DNA from 3 places in the Amycolatopsis sp. CB00013 genome. Region 2 is predicted to be linked to each of the others. Evidence: riboswitches for the same ligand, from Rfam matches in the RefSeq annotation. Region 2 holds a riboswitch; each other region holds the start of a gene.

Region 1 (4,273 bases), 160 kb from region 2:
CCGCGCATCCCCGCCCAGCCGAGCACCACGCCACCGCGCCAGCCCAAGGTCTCGGTGAGCCGGAACTCGACGTCGGCGGCGGCCCGGTCGAGCCGTTTCCGGAAATGCGCCACCAGCCTCGGTGACGCTTTGTCCAGCCGTTCGGTGACGGCGGGATTCGACTCGTCGCCCCGCAGCACCGCCTGCGTCGTTTCCAGCCGGGGCTTGAACCGAGCTGCCTTCCGCTGCTCGCGGTACAGGCCACCGACCAAGGGCCCGACGAAGACGATGCGCGCGACGATGACGAGCGCCGACGCGGCCAGCCCGATGCCGAGCGCGCGCCACACGCTCGAACCGTCGTCGTGCACCTCGTCGATGAGGGTTTTGACGCTGAGTCCCATGAGCAGGAACATCGCGCTTTCCAGCAGGAAGGCCGCGGTGCGCCAGTTGACGGCCTCGGCGAGCCGATCCGTCGCGCGCAGATGCCGCGGAGCGAGGTGACCGGTCACCAGGCCGGCGACGACGACCGCGAGCACGCCGGAGGCTCCGGCCTCTTCCGCGGGCAGGAACGCGATGAAGGGGACCACGAAGGAGATCGCGGTGTTGAGCACGGCGTTGCCCAGCAACGCGCGCACCCGGACGTTGACGATCCCGACGAGCAGCCCGATCCCGACCGCCACGACGACCGCGAAGACGAACTCCCCCACGATGCCCCAGACGGACACCGACCCGGCGACCGCGGCGACGGCCGACCGCAGCAGGACGAGCGCGGAGGCGTCGTTGACGAGTCCTTCGCCTTCGAGCACGGTCAGCAGCCGGGGCGGGAGGCCGAGCCGCCGTCCCACGGAAGTCGCGGCGACGGCGTCAGTGGGGCTGATGACCGCACCGAGCGCGAACGCGGCGGGCCAGCCGATGTCCGGGATCAGCTCGTGGAACAGCCAGCCCGCGCCCAGGGTCGTCCCCACCACGAGCAGCACCGCGAGACCGGTGATCGGCCGGATGTTCCGCCGGAAATCGACCACCGGCATGTTCACCGCCGCCGAATACAGCAGCGGCGGGAGTACTCCGGCGAGGATCAGCTCCGGTTCGACCTCGGGATGCGGGACGCCGGGCAGGAAGCTCAGGCCGATACCGGCCACCACGAGGCTCAGCGGAGCGGCCACGTTGAGCCGTTCGGAGAACGCGGCCACCAGGACGATGCTGACGACACCGAGGACGACGACGAGGGTCAGGTTCACCGGGTTCACGTGTCCTCTCGCCGGTCAGTGGCTTGCCGTGTCCATTGGACACGAGGCCGGCGGACCCGCAAGTCGGAGCCGGTCAGTACGGTGGCGACCGACAGGGTGAAGGGGACCTTCCCCTCATCGCACGAGCGGAAAGTCCCCTTCACCCCGGCCTGCGGTCCTCATGGGTGGCAGAGTCCGAGCAGGTGTTGCGAAAGCCACTTTCACAACATCCGCAGCCGGTCAGCGCAGGGCCGCCAGGACGTAGTCGTCGCCGGACTGCCACACCGGGGCCACCTCCGCGAACCCCGCCGCTCGAAGCAGCCGGGTGTGCTCCTGCGGGCTGAGCCGGTTGCCGTAGCCGGTCGAGGTGCCGCGCAACTCATCGGCCGTGAAGCGCTCCCGCAGCGCGGGATCCGCGGCCACCGCCGCCCACCAGGTCTTCCAGTCCTCGTTGGCGTGGACCCCGGCACGGGCCGCCCGGCGCTCCTTGACGACTTCGGCGAGCTCGCGGATGGCCGGTTGCTCGTCGTAGAGGTGGTCGCCGTTCACGAGCGCTCCGCCCGCCCTCAGCGCGACGGCGAGGTCACGGTAGGCCTCGGCGAGCCGCTCGGGGCGCAGCCAGTGCAACGCGGTCGTCGAGACGGCGGCGTCGACAGGCCGCCACTTCAGCCAGCCGCTCTCGGCGAGATCGGCCCGGACGTACTCGATGTCGCTCCGCTCCGGCCGGGTCGCGCGGGCGAGGGCGAGCAGGAACGGGTCGTCGTCGAGGCCGACGATCCGTGCGTGCGGTAACCGCCGGGCGAGCCTGGTGGTCAGCGAGCCGGGGCCGCAGCCTAGATCCAGCACCAGTGGCTCGGCGACGTCGCGGCAGACGTGTTCGACGACGTCGATCACCACGGTGAAACGTTCTTCACGGTCGGCGACATAGCGTTCCTGCTGCACGTCCCACCGGCGCACCCAGTCCGCCGCGAGCTTCTCGTCCACCGGCCTCCCCTTCGTGATCTTGATCCTGTGTAGCACACGCCGGTCATGGGTTACCGTGTGCGCCACAACGTAAGAAGGTGCCCGTCGGGGGAAGCCGGTGTGAATCCGGCGCTGACCCGCAACCGTGATCGGCCGCCGAGCCGTGAGCCGGACTGCCCGCCGGACACCGCCAACCCCAACTGTCGTGGAGTGCGGAGCGGGGTCCCGTTCACGTGCGGTCGCGCGCCCGGGACAGTGCTCGACGTCCCGGAGGTCCCTATGACGCGTCATCCGCTCACCCGTCGGAGACTGCTCGCGCTGGCCGCGCTCACGCCGTTGGCCGCCTGCGGGACCGCGCCCGCGGACACGGGCCGGTTGCGAGTGGCGTTCGCCGCGGGCGGGTCGAAGGAAACCCTCGACCCGTCCCAGGTTTCGCTCTTCGTCGACCAGGCGCGGGCCAAGGCGCTCTTCGACACGCTGGTCGCCTACAACGCCGACACCTCCTTGCGGCCGCGGCTGGCCGAGTCCTGGGAAAGCGACGTCGCCGGCACGCGCTGGCGGATCCGGCTGCGGCAGGCGGCCTTCCACGACGGTCGTCCGGTCACCGCGGACGACGTGCTCTACAGCTTCCGGCGGATCGCCGACCCCGCGCTGGCTTCCTCGTCGCGGCAATACTTCGCGAAGATGGACTTCGCCCGCAGCAAGGCATTGTCCCCCACCGAACTCGAGCTGACGCTGACCGCGCCCGACTTCGAATTCCCGTCGGGCTGGGGCGCTCCCGGTGCGGAGATCGTGCCCGCCGGGACGACGGACTTCACCGCGCCGGTCGGCTCGGGGCCGTTCCGTTTCGTCTCGTTCACCCCCGGCGGCGCGGCGGTGTTCCGCAAGAACGAGTCGCATTGGGACGGCGCGCCGAGTATCGACGAGCTGGAATTCGTGCCGGTCAACGAAGAAACCGCGCGCGTCAACGCGTTGCTGTCCGGGCAGGTCGACTACGCCCACGACCTCGCGGCCGGAACCGCGGCACGGCTGGCGGGCGACGGACGCGTTTCGCTGCTCGAAGCCAAGGGCACGACGATGCAGGGCATGATGCTGCGCCTGACGCAACCCCCCTTCTCCGACCCGAGGCTGGTGCGCGCCGTACTGTCCGGAGTGGACAGAGAGGCGTTGAACCGCGTCGCGCTGGCCGGACGCGGGGAGATCGGCAACGACCTGTTCGGCAAGGGACTTCGCGGGTATGCCGCGGACATCCCCCAACGCCGCCGCGATGTGGACCTGGCCCGGTCGCTCGTCCGCGAGGCGGGCGCGGAAGGGCTGGCCTTCGCCGTCGAGACCAGCGACGTCGACCCGGGTTTCGCCACCGCGGCCACACTGATTTCCCAGCAGCTCAAGGAGATCGGGCTCGCCGCCACCCCGAACACCCGCGCGTCGAGCACCTATTTCAGCGAGGTCAAGACCAAGGGCGTCGCCGCGCTCACCCGCACGGCCACCCTGCCCGTCCCGACGTTCCTCAACCAGCGCTTCCGCACGCGCGGCTCGAACAACGTGAACGGCTTCGGCTCGCCGGAGTTCGACGCGCTGCTGGATCGCGCCACGGCCACCGCGGACGAACGCGCCAGGCTGGCGCTGTTCGGCGACGCGCAACGGATCGTCCACGAAACCGGCGGTCTGCTCGCCTGGGGGTTCAGCACCTGGACCATCGCCGTGTCGAAACGGGTTTCCGGGGTGGTGACCGCGCCGCCGAACACCTTCGATTGGGCTCGGTTCGACCGCGCCCGGCTGTCCTGACGTGCGGGGTCACGCCGTACGACGGCTGGGTTTCGCGGTGGTGCAGGCGATGTTCGTGCTGGTCGCGACGTTCGCCGTGACCGCGTTGCTGCCGGGCGACGCGGCCTCGGTCGTGCTCGGCGAACAGGCCACCGACGAGCAGGTGGCGACCGTCCGCCACCAGCTCGGGCTCGACCAGCCGCTGCTCGACCGGTTCGGGAACTGGCTTTCGGGGCTGGTCACCGGCGATCTCGGCCGGTCGCTCGTGACCGGCGCCCCGGTGGCCGACGAGATCGTCCGCCGTTTCGCCGCCACCGCGGCGCTCGCCGGGGTGACGC
Region 2 (4,273 bases):
CCGGGGTGGGCGCGGCTGCTGCTGTCCAGGGCCGACGCCGAACCGGGCGCGGTCGCGTTGCTGCACGGGGAGATCGAGCTGCGCGACGGCGATCCCGCCGTCGCCACCCACGAACTCGGCACGGCGGCGCGACTGCTGCCCGATCCGGCCGCCGCGCTGCTGCTGGCGGGCGAGGCGCGGAGGCTCGGCGGCGACCTCGGTGGCTACCGGGCGTTGGCGCGGACGGTCCCGGCCGGAGAAGGGCTGGCCTTCGCGCATTTCCGGGGTTTGACGTCGGTCTACGCCGGACGGCACGACGACGCCGTCGTCCCGCTGGAGGAAGCCGTCGCCAAGGGGATGGCCGACACCGACGTCGCCGGAGCCGTCTGGGCCGCCGAAGCGGCCTTCGCCCGCGGGCACGCGGAACAGGCACATGAGTACGCGGCGGCCGCGGTGAGCCGCGCGCGGCTCGGCGAACGCCACGCCGAACTGCCGTGGGCGCTGGTCTATCTTGCGCTTTCGGCCATCGCGCTCGACCGGATCCCGTGTGCGCGGGCGGCGTCCCGCGACGGCCTGCGCGCGCCCCACAACCTGCGGATGGAACACCTGACGTTGCTGGGGCTGGCCGCCGCGCTCCTCGGCGACCGTGCGCCGGAGCTGGACGAGGCGGCCGAGGGCATCGCCGAACGTGGGCTCGGCAGGCCCGCCGCCGTCGCCGCGTGGGCGTACGCCTGCCTGGACCTGGCCGAGGACCGGCCCGACGACGCGCTGAGCAGACTCGAAGATCTCGCTTCGGGCGTCTCCGGCGACCAGCCGGTGATCCGCGTGCTGGCCACACCGCAACTCGTCGAGGCGGCCGTCTGTGCCGGACGTCCCGAACGCGCCCGTTCCGCGCTGGAGGTGTTCGACCGCTGGACGCTGGCCGGGGCGGAACCCTGCTGGCTCGCGTTGAGCCACCGTTGTCACGCGCTGATGGCGTCGGATCCCGGTGTGGCGGAACGACATTTCCAGTCGGCCATCGAGGCGCACCGGCGGGCGGGCGGCGCGGTGGAACTCGCCAGGACCAGGTTCGCGTACGCCACCCTGCTGCGGCGGCATCGCCGGACCCGTGACGCCCGAGACCAGTTCCGCGATGCCTTGCGCGGCTTCGAAAACGTCGGCGCGACCCGCTTCGCCGAACGGGCCCGAGCCGGGCTGCGGGCGGCGGGCGAGACCGTCGACGCTCCGCACCGATCGCTCGCCGGCCTCACGCCGCAACAGGACGCCATCACCCGGCTGGTGGCGGCGGGGGAGACGAACAAGGAGATCGCGCGGCGGCTGGTGATCAGCCACCGGACGGTGGACCACCACCTGCGGAACATCTTCACCGCATTGGGGGTGCGGTCCCGCGTGGAACTCGCGCGCCGCGTCGCCGCCGGCGAGTGACGCTGCCCGTGACTCACGTGCTCAGAGGCGTGACTCGCGTGATTGAAGGCGTAACACGTGAGTTCCGCCTTCAATCACGCGAGTTCGGTCTTCAATCACGCGAGTTACGGGAACGGTCTCACCTCACGGGCAGGCGAGGACCGGGGCTTGCGGACGGCCACCGCCGTGCAGGTCGCTCAGCGGAACCCTGGCAAGACCGAGGATCGCCTGCGCGGTCGCGCGCGGGGCGGTCGTCGGGTTCGGACCGGTGGCGTCGTAGGCGATCGCGCCCCGGTCGGCCTCGGCGCCGGCGCAGCCGGTCTGCAGCGACCGCAGGAATTCCCGCGCCTTGACCGCGGCGGCGGGACGATGACCGGCCAGCGCTTCCGCGGCGAGGCCGGTGCTGTTGGCGTTGGGCGCGTTCGCGCCGACGCCGAAGCCGCCGTTCGCGTGCTGCTTCGTGACCAGCCACGACGTGCCCTCGCGGGCGTTCACCGGGTCGCCGACGGCGCGCAAGGCCTGCACGACCGTCGCGGTCGCGTCGACGTCGCTCGTGCACGTCGCTTCGCCGAAGTTCTGCGGGAAACCGCCGTCCGCGCACTGGGTGCCCGCGAGGAACGTCACGGCCGACGCCGGGGCACCGCCCGGGGTGCGGTCCAGCGCCAGGAGGGCGAGCGACTGCGAGAGGGCGTTGGAGTAGTCGCCGTACTCGGATCGGTCGGAGAACCGGCCGGACGGCGTGAGCAGCGAGAGCAGGCCCGCCTTCAGGTCGACGCCGCCGAACGACGCCGGGTCCTTGCCCCGGATCTGCGCGGCGAGCATCAATTTGGCGTGCGCGCCCGCATAGGCCTCGGTGCCGCCCCCGACGTAGCCGGTGGTGACCTCCGGCTTCGCGAGCCAGGCGATCGCCTTGCCCGCGTTCGTGTCCGACACGCCGGCCGCGGCGAACGCGAAGATCGCGTCGATCGTCAGGCCTTGATCGGGGAACTTCTGACCGCCGAAGTCGGCCTCGAACCGTTCGCCGTCGGTCATCTGCCTGGCGAGCCAGCCCGCGGCGGCGTCCGCCTTGTCGTGAGTGGCCGCGGCCGCCGCCGGAGCGGCGACCAGCCCGATGCCGCACAGTACGGCGACAGCGAAAACCAAACGTCTCATGAGAACCCTTTCCCGCATTTCCACGACAGGAGTCGGTGACACCGTGCGATGTGGGTGACCGGGCTCGCCTGGAAGGCACACCGTTGCGGGACAGCGCCGGACTCTCACCGGACTTCCCCCACGACCGCGCCTGAAGACTCTCACCCCGGTCGGGTGCGGGATACCGCCGGGTGCCCATGTGATCCTCACGACCGACTTGCCGGTGGTACCTACCGACGGTGAACAGGTGTTAACCTCGGCTGGCTCGACAACAGAACACCGCCGCCCGTGACGGGGAAGCCGGTCGAAATCCGGCGCTGTCGCGCAACCGTGGGCCCCTCGCAGGGCGAGCCGGGATACCGAACGGGCGGACGTACGAACCACTGTCGCGATAAACAGGGGTGACTGCGGCGTCCCGCGCTGTCCTCCGCCATGCCGCAAGGAGGAGTCATGCGCCGCGGGTATCTGGCCGCGTCGGCGTTCGCCGTCATCGTCACCATGATCGCCGCACCGCTCAGCGGGACGGCGACGGCGGCGAACGATCCCGGTGCGGCGAAGGTGAATTCCCGCTGGCTCGCGACGAAGCTGAAGCCGGACGGCACATTCGACAACCCCAGCGGCGGCTCATTGCCCGACCACGGCCTGATGCTCGACGCGCTCTTCGCGATGTACGCCGCGGGCGAAGGCGCGCGGGCCGAGCCGATCGTGAAGTTCCTCGACGACCAGGGCCACGCCACCGACTACTTCACCTGGGACGGGCTCGCTCCCGGCGCCGGATACGACAAGATCATCGTCGGCGGCGCCGTGGCGAAGACGCTGGTCGCCGCCCAGGTGTCCGGCCGGAATCCGCGGGCCTTCGACGGCTACGACCTGGTCGCCGAGACCCATGCGGCCATCATGCGCAAGGGCCCCGACAAGGGCCGGGTCAGCGATTACTCCAAGGATCCGGCCCTCGCCGACGCGGTGAGCAACAACGCGAACATGTTCGGCCAGGCGCTCGGCGTGATCGGGCTCGCCGTGGCGGGAGAGAACGACCGGATCGCCATCGACAGGCTGCTGACCCAGCAGTGTTCCGAGGGCTACTTCCGCGTCCTCTTCTCCTACATCCCGACGAAGGAGACCGGCGACCACGTCACCCCGGACGGCCGCAAGGTCTCGACCTGTGACGAGGGCAAACCGCTCGGCCTTTCCCCGACCGACGGTGACGCCACGGGACTCGCCCTCTCGGCGATGCTGGCCGCGAAGAAGGCGGGCGCGGCCGGTCTCGACGCCCCGATCGCCAAGACCGTCTCGTGGCTCAAGGCGAACCAGACGCCCGGCGGCGGCTGGGGTGGCGGCGTCGGCACCGAGGCGCCGAACACCAACAGCACCGGCCTGATCGTCCAAGCGCTCGTCGACGCGGGCGGCGCGAACGCGGCGGTGGACAAGGGCGTGCGGTTCCTCAAATCCGCGCAGGCGAACGCCGCGGCCGACTCCGGGAACAAGCTCGCGGGCGAACTCGGCGCGATCGCCTACGACCCGGCTTCCTACGAGGCGGCGCGTTCCTCCGGCATCAGCGGCCTCGACACTTGGATCCGCGCGAGTGCCCAGGCTTCGCTCGGGTTGTCGCAGGTCGGTTTCCACTCGCTCGCGAAGGGCGAAGTCCTGCCGCCGACCACCGGCGTCCCGGAAACCCCGGCTCCTGTCACGCAGCCGCACAAGCCCGCTCCTAAGCCCAAGAAATCCATCACGCCCAAGGCGTCCACCGGCGCCCGGGTGT
Region 3 (4,273 bases), on a different contig from region 2:
GGAACGACGAAACCGCCCACGCGAAGTACGCCTCGTGCGCCGCCGCGCGCAGCGGGAGCAGCTCCCGCAACGCCGGCTCGTCCACCTGGATGACGCGGATGCCCGCCTCCTGCAGGTCGTGCACCTCGTCGCGGATGGCCAGCGCCACCTGACGGGCGGTCTCGCCCAGCGGCTGATCGTCGCGGACGAACGACCACGCCAGGATCGTCACCGGTCCGGTCAGCATGCCCTTGACGGGTTTGCCGGTCAGGCCTTGGGCGTAGCGCGCCCACTCGACGGTCATCGGCTCCGGACGCGAGACGTCGCCGTACAGGATCGGCGGACGGACGCACCGCGAACCGTAGGACTGCACCCAGCCGAAGTCGGTGGCCGCGAACCCGGCCAGCCGCTCGGCGAAGTACTGCACCATGTCGTTGCGCTCGGGCTCACCGTGCACCAGCACGTCGAGGCCGAGGTCCTCCTGCAGCCGGACGACGCGCTCGATCTCCGCCTTCATCGCGGCTTCGTAGCCCGCGTCGTCCAGCGAACCCGCCTTGTGCGCGGCCCGCGCCTTGCGGACGTCGGTGGTCTGCGGGAACGAGCCGATCGTCGTGCTCGGCAACGGCGGCAGGTTCAACGCGGCCTGCTGAGCCGCCGCCCGCCGAGCATAGGGGGAGCGGACGGTGTCCTCCGGCCGCAGCGCCTCCAGCCGGGCGCGGACCCCGCTGTCGGCCAGATCGGCCGCCGTCGCGCGATCCGTGGCCGCGGCGCGGGCGGCGGAGAGGTCGACTCCCTCTTCTTTCAACGCGCGCCCGAGCAGAACGACCTCGTCGACCTTCTGCCTGGCGAAAGCGAGCCAGCCCTTCAGTCGCGGGTGAAGCCCGTCCTCCCGTTCGACGTCGTAGGGCACGTGCAGCAGCGAGCAGGACGTCGACACGCTGACCGACTTCGCGGTGCCCAGCAACGTCGCCGCCCGGCTGAGCGCGCGGGTCGGATCCGTGCGCCAGACGTTGCGCCCGTCCACGACACCGGCCAGAACCTCTTTGTCCCGCAAGGCGGGTTCGGAGGCGACGGCGTCCACAAAGGACTCATCGGACACGAGATCGACGGCGATCGCGTCGATCGGGGAGCGGGCGAGCACGCCGAGTCCGCGTCCGAGCCCGCCGAAGTACCCGGCGACCAGGATCTTCGGCCGCGCGGTCTCCTTCGCGAGCCGGTGGTAGGCGCGGATGAGCGCGTTGAGTTCCCGTTCGCTGCGATCGGCGGCGAAGGCGGGCTCGTCGAACTGGACCCACTCGACGCCTTCGTCGTGCAGACGGCGCAGTAGGTCGACGTAGCCGTCGAGAAGGTTGTCGAGCAGCTCCAGCGGACGGAAGCCCTCCGGAGCCGTCCCGGCCGGCTTCGCGAGCAGCAGGAACGTCACCGGGCCCACCAGCACCGGCCGGGTCTCGACGCCGATCGCGCGGGCTTCGCGGTACTCGTCCAGCGGTTTGGTGCCGGTGAGCGAGAACGTCGTTTCCGGGCCGAGTTCGGGGACGATGTAGTGGTAGTTCGTGTCGAACCATTTCGTCATCTCCATCGCCGGCGCGTCCTGCACCCCGCGCGCGGCGGCGAAGTAGGTGTCGAGCGGCGAGAGGCCGAGCGTGGTGAAGCGCTCCGGCAGCGCTCCGAACAGCTCGGTGGTGTCGAGTACCTGGTCGTAGTGGGAGAACGTGTTGGAGGGGACGGAATCCAGTCCCGCGTCCTTGAGTTCCCGCCAGGCGCGGGTGCGCAGCGCGCGGCCGGTGCCGAGCAGTTCGGCCTCGTCGATCCTGCCCGCCCAGTAGCGTTCGAGTGAACGCTTGAGTTCCCGGTCCGGTCCGATCCGGGGGTAGCCCAGCACTGTCGTGCCGATTTCGGTCACAGCTCTCTCCTCGCGAGCTTGTCGTCGGAGCCCGGAGCGCGCAGGAGTGACCGCCGTTCGGTCGTGCCCATCCCACGAGGCCCGGACTCACGCACGCCGTCGGCGCGCGTACCACGGGCAGGTCTTCGGACTCGTGGGCGACTCGCTCGCTCCTACCGGCCGTCGCTTCCCGGGGCGCCATGTCCCAGTGCTTTACCGTGTCTCGCACGGTGACGGCTTTCGTTCCCACATACCGCTGCGGGGCAGTCCCGGATTCGCACCGGGTTCCCTGTTACCTCGACCGGCCTGGGAGGCCGGGCGAACCAGTAGCACTCCGGAGCGTACCGCGAAGGAGAAGTACATGAAGGCCCCCTTCCTGTACCTAGGCGCAAGGAAGGGGGCCTTCATGTACTACGTGTCGGTGATCAGTCCCAGTCGAGGGCGCCACCGGACTGGTACTCGATGACGCGGGTCTCGAAGAAGTTCTTCTCCTTCTTGAGGTCCATCGCCTCCGACATCCACGGGAACGGGTTCTCGGTCTCGCCGAAGATCGGCGCGAGGCCGATCTGCTGCGCCCGCCGGTCGGTGATGAAGTGCATGTACTGCTCGATCAGCTCGGCCGAGAGCCCGAGCATGCCGCGCGGCATGGTGTCGCGGGCGTAGGCGACCTCGAGTTCGCACGCCTCGGTCAGCATCGTCCGGATCTCCGCCTGGAACTCCTCGGACCACAGGTGCGGGTTCTCGATCTTGATCTGGTTGATGCAGTCGATGCCGAAGTTCAGGTGGATCGACTCGTCGCGCAGGATGTACTGGTACTGCTCGGCGATACCGATCATCTTGTTCCGGCGGCCGAGCGAGAGGATCTGCGCGAAACCGGTGTAGAACCACATGCCCTCGAAGATCACGTAGAACGCGACGAGGTCACGCAGGAAGTTCTGGTCGGCTTCCGGGGTGCCGGTCTCGAAGTCCGGGTTCTCCAGGTTCTGCGTGTACTTCAGCGCCCACGCGTCCTTGTCCGAAATGGACGGGACCTCGCGGTACATGTTGAACAGCTCGCCCTCGACCAGGCCGAGGCTTTCGCAGATGTACTGGAAGGTGTGCGTGTGCACGGCCTCCTCGAACGCCTGGCGCAGCAGGTACTGGCGGCATTCGGGGTTGGTGATCTGCCGGTACACCGCGAGCACGATGTTGTTGGCCACCAGCGATTCCGCGGTGGCGAAGAAGCCGAGGTTGCGCTTCAGCATGGTGCGCTCGTCCTCGGTGAGGCCGTCGGGCGACTTCCACAGCGCGATGTCGGCCTGCATGGCGACCTCGGTCGGCATCCAGTGGTTGTTGCAGCCGGCGAGGTACTTCTCCCACGCCCAGGTGTACTTCATCGGCAGCAGCTGGTTGACGTCGGCGCGGGCGTTGATCATCCGCTTGTCGTCGACGTTGATGCGGGCGGCGCCGACTTCGATCTCACCGAGGCCCGTGGCGTCGGCGGAGGCGTCAAAGGTGGTCATGAAAGCTCACTTCACGAGTCGGGGGTCGTGAGTGGCGATTCGGGTTCTAACCCGAATCGCCACTCACGACGATGTCTTACTGGCAGGCTTCGCAGTCGGGGTCGTCGATCCGGCAGGCGGCGCCTTCGGTGGCGACGAAGTCGACGTCCGAGACCTTCGGCATCTCCTTCGGCTCCGGCTTGGCGGCCGGGGCAGGAGCGGTCACCGGCACGGCCGGAACCGCGGCGGAAGCCGACGGCGCGGGCGAAGCGGCGGGAGCCGGGGCGGCGGCGGGCTTCGGCGAAGCGGGTGCGGCGGGGGCCGGGGTGGCCGAGACCGCGTTCAGCTTGCCGTCGGTGCCGCGCAGGGTGCTCTTCTCCACGTGCGTCGCGGACCGGGCCCGCAGGTAGTACGTGGTCTTGAGGCCCTTGTGCCAGGCGTAGCGGTACAGCTCGTCGAGCTTGCGGCCGCTGGGCGCCGCGATGTACAGGTTCAGCGACTGGGCCTGGTCGATCCACTTCTGGCGCCGCGAACCGGCGTCCACCAGCCACTTGGACTCGATCTCGAACGCGGTCGCGTACAGCGCCTTCAGGTCGTCCGGCACGCGGTCGATCTGGCCGAGGCTGCCGTCGAAGTACTTCAGGTCCGAGACCATGACCTCGTCCCACAGCCCGCGCTCCTTGAGCGAGCGGACCAGGTGCGGGTTCACCACGGTGAAGTCGCCGGACATGTTCGACTTGACGAACAGGTTCTGGAACAGCGGCTCGATCGACTGCCCGACGCCGCAGATGTTGGAGATCGTCGCGGTCGGCGCGATCGCCATCACGTTGGAGTTGCGCATGCCGACGGTCTTGACCCGCTCACGCAGCGGCGCCCAGTCCAAAGTGGACGAGGTGTCGACGTCGAGCGCGTCGCCCTGTCGCGCGTCGAT

Evidence for each region. A riboswitch is a leader RNA that binds a small molecule or an ion and turns the genes downstream of it on or off. The one in region 2 is predicted to bind cobalamin.
Region 1: linked by a shared signal. The riboswitch ahead of AMK34_RS38730 (ABC transporter substrate-binding protein) and the one ahead of AMK34_RS39550 (prenyltransferase/squalene oxidase repeat-containing protein) in region 2 are both predicted to bind cobalamin.
Region 3: linked by a shared signal. The riboswitch ahead of metE (5-methyltetrahydropteroyltriglutamate--homocysteine S-methyltransferase) and the one ahead of AMK34_RS39550 (prenyltransferase/squalene oxidase repeat-containing protein) in region 2 are both predicted to bind cobalamin.

The regions. Positions count from the first base shown of each region.
Region 1 covers NZ_LIWC01000007.1:462,859-467,131, reverse strand. Annotated here, with positions in the region: gene AMK34_RS38740 (cation:proton antiporter) at 1-1,217, opposite strand, end outside; gene AMK34_RS38735 (class I SAM-dependent methyltransferase) at 1,446-2,189, opposite strand; cobalamin riboswitch at 2,213-2,367, shown strand; gene AMK34_RS38730 (ABC transporter substrate-binding protein) at 2,448-3,956, shown strand; gene AMK34_RS38725 (ABC transporter permease) at 3,958-4,273, shown strand, end outside.
Region 2 covers NZ_LIWC01000007.1:623,280-627,552, forward strand. Annotated here, with positions in the region: gene AMK34_RS39545 (helix-turn-helix transcriptional regulator) at 1-1,404, shown strand, start outside; gene AMK34_RS39550 (prenyltransferase/squalene oxidase repeat-containing protein) at 1,528-2,535, opposite strand; cobalamin riboswitch at 2,568-2,716, opposite strand; cobalamin riboswitch at 2,809-2,875, shown strand; gene AMK34_RS39555 (hypothetical protein) at 2,965-4,273, shown strand, end outside.
Region 3 covers NZ_LIWC01000003.1:1,304,913-1,309,185, forward strand. Annotated here, with positions in the region: gene metE (5-methyltetrahydropteroyltriglutamate--homocysteine S-methyltransferase) at 1-1,882, opposite strand, end outside; cobalamin riboswitch at 1,982-2,204, opposite strand; gene AMK34_RS25695 (ribonucleotide-diphosphate reductase subunit beta) at 2,287-3,363, opposite strand; gene AMK34_RS25700 (ribonucleoside-diphosphate reductase subunit alpha) at 3,440-4,273, opposite strand, start outside.